One region of the Cupriavidus sp. SS-3 genome, then DNA from elsewhere that is predicted to be linked to it. Evidence: riboswitches for the same ligand, from Rfam matches in the RefSeq annotation. Region 1 holds a riboswitch; the other holds the start of a gene.

The links. A riboswitch is a leader RNA that binds a small molecule or an ion and turns the genes downstream of it on or off. The one in region 1 is predicted to bind glycine.
Region 2: linked by a shared signal. The riboswitch ahead of U9J39_RS20015 (D-amino acid dehydrogenase) and the one ahead of gcvT (glycine cleavage system aminomethyltransferase GcvT) in region 1 are both predicted to bind glycine.

The regions. Positions count from the first base shown of each region.
Region 1 covers NZ_JAYLVT010000016.1:53,678-57,082, reverse strand. Annotated here, with positions in the region: gene U9J39_RS21680 (UvrD-helicase domain-containing protein) at 1-814, opposite strand, end outside; gene U9J39_RS21675 (glycine zipper 2TM domain-containing protein) at 1,085-1,312, shown strand; glycine riboswitch at 1,388-1,475, shown strand; glycine riboswitch at 1,497-1,621, shown strand; gene gcvT (glycine cleavage system aminomethyltransferase GcvT) at 1,717-2,844, shown strand; gene gcvH (glycine cleavage system protein GcvH) at 2,945-3,325, shown strand.
Region 2 covers NZ_JAYLVT010000013.1:39,693-43,097, reverse strand. Annotated here, with positions in the region: gene U9J39_RS20020 (TonB-dependent receptor) at 1-1,056, opposite strand, end outside; glycine riboswitch at 1,283-1,381, shown strand; glycine riboswitch at 1,382-1,500, shown strand; gene U9J39_RS20015 (D-amino acid dehydrogenase) at 1,516-2,826, shown strand; gene U9J39_RS20010 (DUF1484 family protein) at 3,213-3,398, shown strand.

The sequences.
Region 1 (3,405 bases):
GGCCGCGCAGGTTATCCAGCGTGGCGCCGCGCCAGCCGTAGATGGCCTGGTCGTCGTCGCCCACCGCGGTGAAGGCCGGTGCGCGCAGGTGCGAGCCACCCGCCAGCAGCTTGAGCAGCTGGTACTGGCAGGCGTTGGTGTCCTGGTACTCGTCGACCAGGAAGTAGCGCAGCCGGTTCTGCCACTTCAGCTGTACCGCCTCGTTGCGCGCGAACAGTTCCGCCGGCAGGCGGATCAGGTCGTCGAAATCCACCGCCTGGTAGGCGTTCAGCGTGGCGACGTAGTTGCGGTAGACCAGCGCGGCCTGGTGCTCGTCGGCATTGGCAGCCTGCGCGATCGCGGCCTCGGGGTCGACCATGCCGTTCTTCCACAGCGAGATCGTGCTCTGCACGCCGCGGATCAGCTTCTTGTCGGTGGTGCCCAGTTGCTCCTGGATCAGGCCGAAGCAGTCGTCCGAATCCATGATCGAGAACTGCGGCTTCAGGCCCACGTGCTCGGCTTCCATGCGCAGGATCTGCACGCCCAGCGAGTGGAAGGTGCAGACCGTCAGCTGCTTGAGCGGAATGCGCTTGCCCTCGCGCGTGGTCTTGCCCTCCATCAGCTTGGCGATGCGCTCCTGCATCTCCTTGGCCGCCTTGTTGGTAAATGTGACGGCGGCGATATGGCGCGGCTCGAAGCCCTTGTCCTCGATCAGATGCGCGATCTTCTGCGTGATCACCCGGGTCTTGCCGGAGCCCGCGCCGGCCAGCACCAGGCAAGGCCCGTCCAGGTAGCGGACGGCTTCGGATTGGGCGGGGTTCAGGCCATGGGTCATGCGGGCAGGTGTCGGGGGCGGCAGCGGAATCGCGGGAAAGAGCGGATTTGCCGGCATCCCGTCACCCGGGCCTGCGGCAAAGCTGCCGATGTTAACACGCTCGCCGCGGCGGGTCAGTCAGCGCAAGCCGCGAGGGTGGGCCAGGCCGTGTCACTGGCGTAACACTTCGTAAAGACCGGAGCCAATGACATAACGCGACACTCTAATCAGTGTGTCCCCCGGTCCGCCGGATCGCTCGGGCATGCACGAATCATCACATCGGAGCCAACAATGAAAACCCTGCAAACTTTGACCAAGGTGACCCTGATCGGCATGACGGTCGCGGCCTTTGCCGGTTGCGCGGACATGACCCCGAAACAACGTAACACCGCCATCGGCGCCGGTGCCGGCGCGGTCGGCGGCGCCGTCCTGACCGACGGCAGCGCGCTGGGTACGCTGGGCGGCGCGGCCGTGGGCGGCGTCATCGGCAACGTTGTCACCGACGACAAGAAGAAGTAAGCAGCCCCGGCGCGCAGCGGCGGGTACGGGCCCTTGCCGTGGTTTGACAAAGGCCGGGGCCTCCCGTACATTGCGCGCATCCAACCGGGAGAGCGCGCATCGCCTGCGCCGCCGAAGGGGTATCACCCGAAAACTCTCAGGCACCACGGACCGGTCGGATCGGCATGCAACATGCACACAATGCATGCCGCACTCTGGAGAGCGGCACCCGTCATTCGTGGCGAGCGTGCCCACCGAAGGGGCGCGCGAGGATTGGGTCCACGGGATCCGCCTCGTAATCTCTCAGGTATCGAGGACAGAGGGGTCATCCGCCGCAGCGGATTGCTCGCCATATTGGCGTAGCGATCGTTGCGGCGGATGGCCCTTTTTTGTTTTCGCCAACCGAGACTGCCCCCGAGGATTCCATGACGCTCCATGCCACGCCCCTCAACGCTATCCACCGCGCCCTCGGCGCCCGCATGGTCGACTTCGGCGGCTGGGACATGCCGGTCAACTATGGCTCGCAGATCGAGGAGCACCATGCCGTGCGCAACGATGCCGGCATGTTCGACGTCTCGCACATGTGCGTGGTCGATCTCGCCGGCCCGAATACCCGCAGCTTCCTGCGCGGCCTGCTGGCCAACAACGTCGACAAGCTGCAGTCCCCCGGCAAGGCGCTCTATTCCTGCATGCTGGACGAGAACGGCGGCGTCATCGACGACCTGATCGTCTATTTCTTCGCCGAGGACCGTTTCCGCCTGGTGGTCAACGCCGGCACCGCGGTCGGCGATATCGACTGGATCCGCGCCCGCAACGACGCCACCGGCAGCGGCGTGACCATCACCCCGCGCCGCACGGACGTCGCGCCCGAGGGCGTGCAGCCGCTGGCGATCGTCGCGGTGCAGGGACCCAACGCCCGCGCCAAGGTGTGGAGCACCTTCCCGTCGACCCAGCCTTCCGACGCACTCAAGCCGTTCAATGCCGTGGTCGTGCAGGATCCCGACCTCGGCGAAGTGATGGTGGCGCGCACCGGCTACACCGGCGAGGACGGCTTCGAGCTGGTGGTGCCGGCCGCAAGCGTCGCCGGCCTGTGGGAAAAACTGAATGCCGCGGGCGTGCGCCCGGCCGGCCTGGGCGCACGCGACACGCTGCGCCTGGAAGCCGGCATGAATTTGTACGGCCAGGACATGGACATCAAGGTCTCGCCGCTGGACGCGGGCCTGGCGTGGACCGTCGACCTGCAGAGCGAGCGCGACTTCACCGGCAAGGCGGCACTGACCGCGGCGGGTTCGCGCCAGCAGTTCCTCGGCCTGATCCTGCGGGACAAGGGCGGCGTGCTGCGCGCCCACCAGAAAGTCATCACCCCCGCCGGTGACGGTGAAATCACCAGCGGCACCTTCAGCCCTTCGCTGTCGCAATCGATCGCCTTCGCGCGACTGCCGCAGGGCGTGAACGTGGGCGACACCGTGCAGGTGGAGATCCGCGACCGCAAACTCAACGCGACTGTGGTTAAACTGCCGTTTGTGCGTCATGGCAAGGCACTCGTGAGCTAAGGGGACAGCCCCGCTCACCCAACGGTCGCCCTCGCCTGCCGGCAGCGTTGCCGGGCAGGCATCACCCAACAAGAAACAGATCTGAATCCGGAGAACCTTCATGAATTTCCCCGCTGACCTCAAGTACACCGAGTCGCATGAGTGGGTGCGCGTCGAAGCCGACGGCACGCTCACCATCGGCATTACCGACCACGCACAGGACGCGCTGGGCGACATCGTCTTCCTGGAGCTGCCCGAAGTGGGCAAGTCGGTCGGTGCCGGCGACGCGCTGGCCGTGGTCGAGTCGGTGAAGGCCGCTTCCGACATCTACGCGCCCGTGGCCGGCGAAGTGATCGCCGTCAACGAGGCCGCCACCGCGGCGCCGGAAAGCGTCAACGCCAACGCCTTCGACGCGTGGCTGTTCAAGCTCAAGCCGGCCAATGGCGACGACGTCAACGGCCTGATGTCGGCCGACGCCTACAAGGCCAGCGTCGGCGCCTGATCGCCCGCCGGTCCCCCTCCGGGACCGGCATACCGCATTCGCGGCGCCGCGGCACGGCTGACCACCTGCCGCCGCGCCCT
Region 2 (3,405 bases), on a different contig from region 1:
CCAGCGCGCGTCCTCGCCATTGCCGGGCGCAAAGGCATTGGCCGGAATCACGTACTGGGAGCCGCCGATATTCACCGGGCCGCTGGACACCACGTTGCCGCTGGCGTCGCGCAAGTAGCTGCCGGTGGCGTTGGAGCGGTCCTGCTGCCAGTAGGCAGCGGTGAACTGCGCCTGCAGCGTGCTGGTGATGTCGTAGCCGAGCTTGAGCTTGAGCTGGTCCTGCACCGTGTGCGTAACGCCCTCGCTGTTCACGCCCATCACCACGCGGTCGCGCCCGCTCTGGTCCTGGTCGAAAAAGGCCCCGGAAACCGGCGTGTCCGCCGCGCCCGCGGGCCGCGTCGAGCGCGACGCGGTGTAGAAGCTCAGCGGCTGGCTCTTGCTGTCCTGCCGGTCCACGCTGACCAGCCACGAGAGCGCGCCGACGCGGTCGCCCACATAGGCGTTGGCATGCACGCCGTTGAAGTTATCGTGGGTGCCGTACAGGCCGAAGCGCTGCGTGAACAGCTGCACGCTGGCATCGCCCTCGAACTTCTCCGGCGTGCGCGTGGTGATCAGCACCGTCGCGCCCAGCGAATTGCCGGGATACAGCGCCGAATACGGGCCGTACAGCACGTCCATGCGCTCGATCTCGGCGGCATTGACCAGCGACCAGCGCGGCGGGAAGCTGAAGTCCGAGCCCAGCAGGTTGGACAGCAGCAGCCCGTCCGCATAGACCAGCCCGCGTGCCGACTGGCGCGAACTGGTGCTGCGCACCGAGATGATCGAATTCATATCGCCGATAAAGCGCTTGCGCACGGCGAGGTTGGGCGCGTACTTGAGCGCGTCCTCGGTATTGACCACGTTGAAGTCGGCCATGCGCGTGCTGCTGATGCCATACGCCGGCGCCGGCGTGTTGGGCGGGATCGCCGGCGTCTCGCCGCGTTCGGGGCGGGCCGATACCACCACCTCCTGCAGCGGCGCGGGCGCCTCCACGCCTGCCTCCACCCCTTGGGCGGCGGCCACGGCGGGGCCCATCAGCACTGCCGAAACGGCCAGTGCAATGCGGTGTTTCTTCACTGAATGCCTTGTTGTCGTCGTTGTGGGCTCGCCGCGACGCCTGCGCAGCATCAGGCGCTCCTCCCGGACGTCCTCGATAGCGAGCGCTGACATTTTATGGGGCCGGAAGCCATCGGCCGATGCGACATAGCGACGCGGCTAGCGCGCCATATCCGCATGCATCCGTGTTAACCCGCATATCCAATACGGGGCCTTGTCACTACATTGCCCCGACTGGCGTCAAGCCAGCGTGATGCAGGGAGAGACTGTCGCGGCGCCCGCCGCGCATGGCGCCGAAGGAGCAACCGCCCCGGAAACTCTCAGGCAAAAGGACCGGCATCACCCGTCAGTGCACTCTGAAGAATGCCGGACGCCATCGTCCGCCCGGCATACCGAAGGAGCAAGCGCGCCCGCCCCCGCGGCAAGGCGTCGTGAATCTCTCAGGTCCAGAACAGAGGGGGCGTCCTACACGCATGTCGCGTGCGGACTCCCACCCTTCGACGTTCCTGGATCCTGCAGATCATGAAGACAATCGCTGTCATCGGCGGTGGCATCACCGGTGTCACCACCGCCTACGCGCTGGCGCGGCGCGGATTCTCCGTCACGCTGTTCGAACGGCATCGCTATGCCGCCATGGAAACCTCGTTCGCCAACGGCGGGCAGCTCTCCGCATCCAACGCCGAGGTCTGGACCCACTGGTCCACCATCGTCAAGGGGATGAAGTGGATGCTGCGCAAGGATGCGCCGCTGCTGGTCAATCCCCGGCCCAGCTGGCACAAGCTGTCGTGGTTCGCCGAGTTCATCGCGTCGATTCCCCACTACCGCCGCAACACCATCGAGACCGCGCGCCTGGCCATCGCCGCGCGCGAGCACCTGTTTGCCTGGGCGGCGCAGGAAGGCATCGATTTCGACCTGAAGAAGGAAGGCATTCTCCATATCTACCGTGACAAAGCCGGCTTCGAGCATGCCGGCCGCGTCTCCGCGCTGCTGGCGCAAGGCGGGCTCGAGCGGCGCGCGGTGACCCCGCAGGAGATGCGCGCGATCGAGCCGATGCTGGCGGGTTCCTACTACGGCGGCTACTTCACCGAAAGCGATTCGACCGGCGACATCCACAAGTTCACCAGCGGCCTGGCCGCCGCCGCTGCCCGCCTGGGCGTGCGCTGCCGGTACGGCCAGGACGTGCGCGCGGTGAAGACGGACGGAAGGCATGCCACCGTCACCGTGCAGGACGGCGCGGACAGCGCCAGCTCTACCTTCGACGGTGCCGTGATCTGCGCAGGCACCGCCAGCCGCGCCCTGGCGGCAGGGCTGGGCGACCGCGTCAACATCTATCCGGTCAAGGGCTATTCGATCACGGTCAACCTGACCGACGAAGCCAGCCGCGCCGCTGCGCCGACGGTCAGCCTGCTCGACGACGAAACCAAGCTGGTCACCAGCCGCCTCGGCGACGACCGCTTCCGCGTCGCCGGCACCGCCGAGTTCAACGGCACCAACCGCGATATCCGCGCCGACCGCATCCGCCCGCTGGTGGACTGGGTGCAGCAGTGCTTCCCCGGCGTCAGCACGCGCAGCGTGGTGCCATGGGCCGGGCTGCGGCCGATGCTGCCCGACATGCTGCCGCGCGTGGGCCGCGGCCGCTCCGCCTGCATCTTCTACAACACCGGCCATGGGCATTTGGGGTGGACCTTGTCGGCGGTGACGGCGGACATGGTGGCGGGGGTTGTGGACCAGGCAATGGGGAGTGCGCCGGCGATGGTGCCTGGCGCGGTTTTGGCGCCGGTGCGGGCGTGAGGCGGCGGAGGCAAAGGGCTTAGCACGCAAGCGCATTTTCAAGAGTCAGCGATTTCTGAATCCGTTGCCCGGATTCAAACTTCGCGCGCCCCTGGAAATGCGACATCTCTCATCGATTCCCCGGTACCGACAGGAAATACTGGTGGCGTCATCGGACCACCGATGATCGGGTGTGGAAAGCCCGGATGTATAAGGTGGACAGGCGTTGCGCTTGTAGCGGGCAACGCCTGTGTGTTCGCACGAACCAAGCCGGCTCCCTGGCGGGCCGGGCGAGGCAGCCGCAAGGCTGGCCGGTTCCCCACCTTTGACCGGTCTTTCCACCCTCGCCGTCTGGCCCGCCGCCCTCATGTGGAAATGAGTGGCGCGCCTTTACTAGTGGGGAACTTATGGCAACGATCGATGAAATCACAAACGACTGTCTTCAGCAGGTTCGCGCAGGAATTGAAGGGGTTCTCGTACTGCTGGATCACGAAAGCGAAAGTTCGGACGGCTGCTTCAGTGCGCTGTGTCTGCTTGGCATGGTGAAGATGCAGCTGGATGGGCTGATGGTTGAGCGAGAGCGGTTGCAATAGTGGCTGA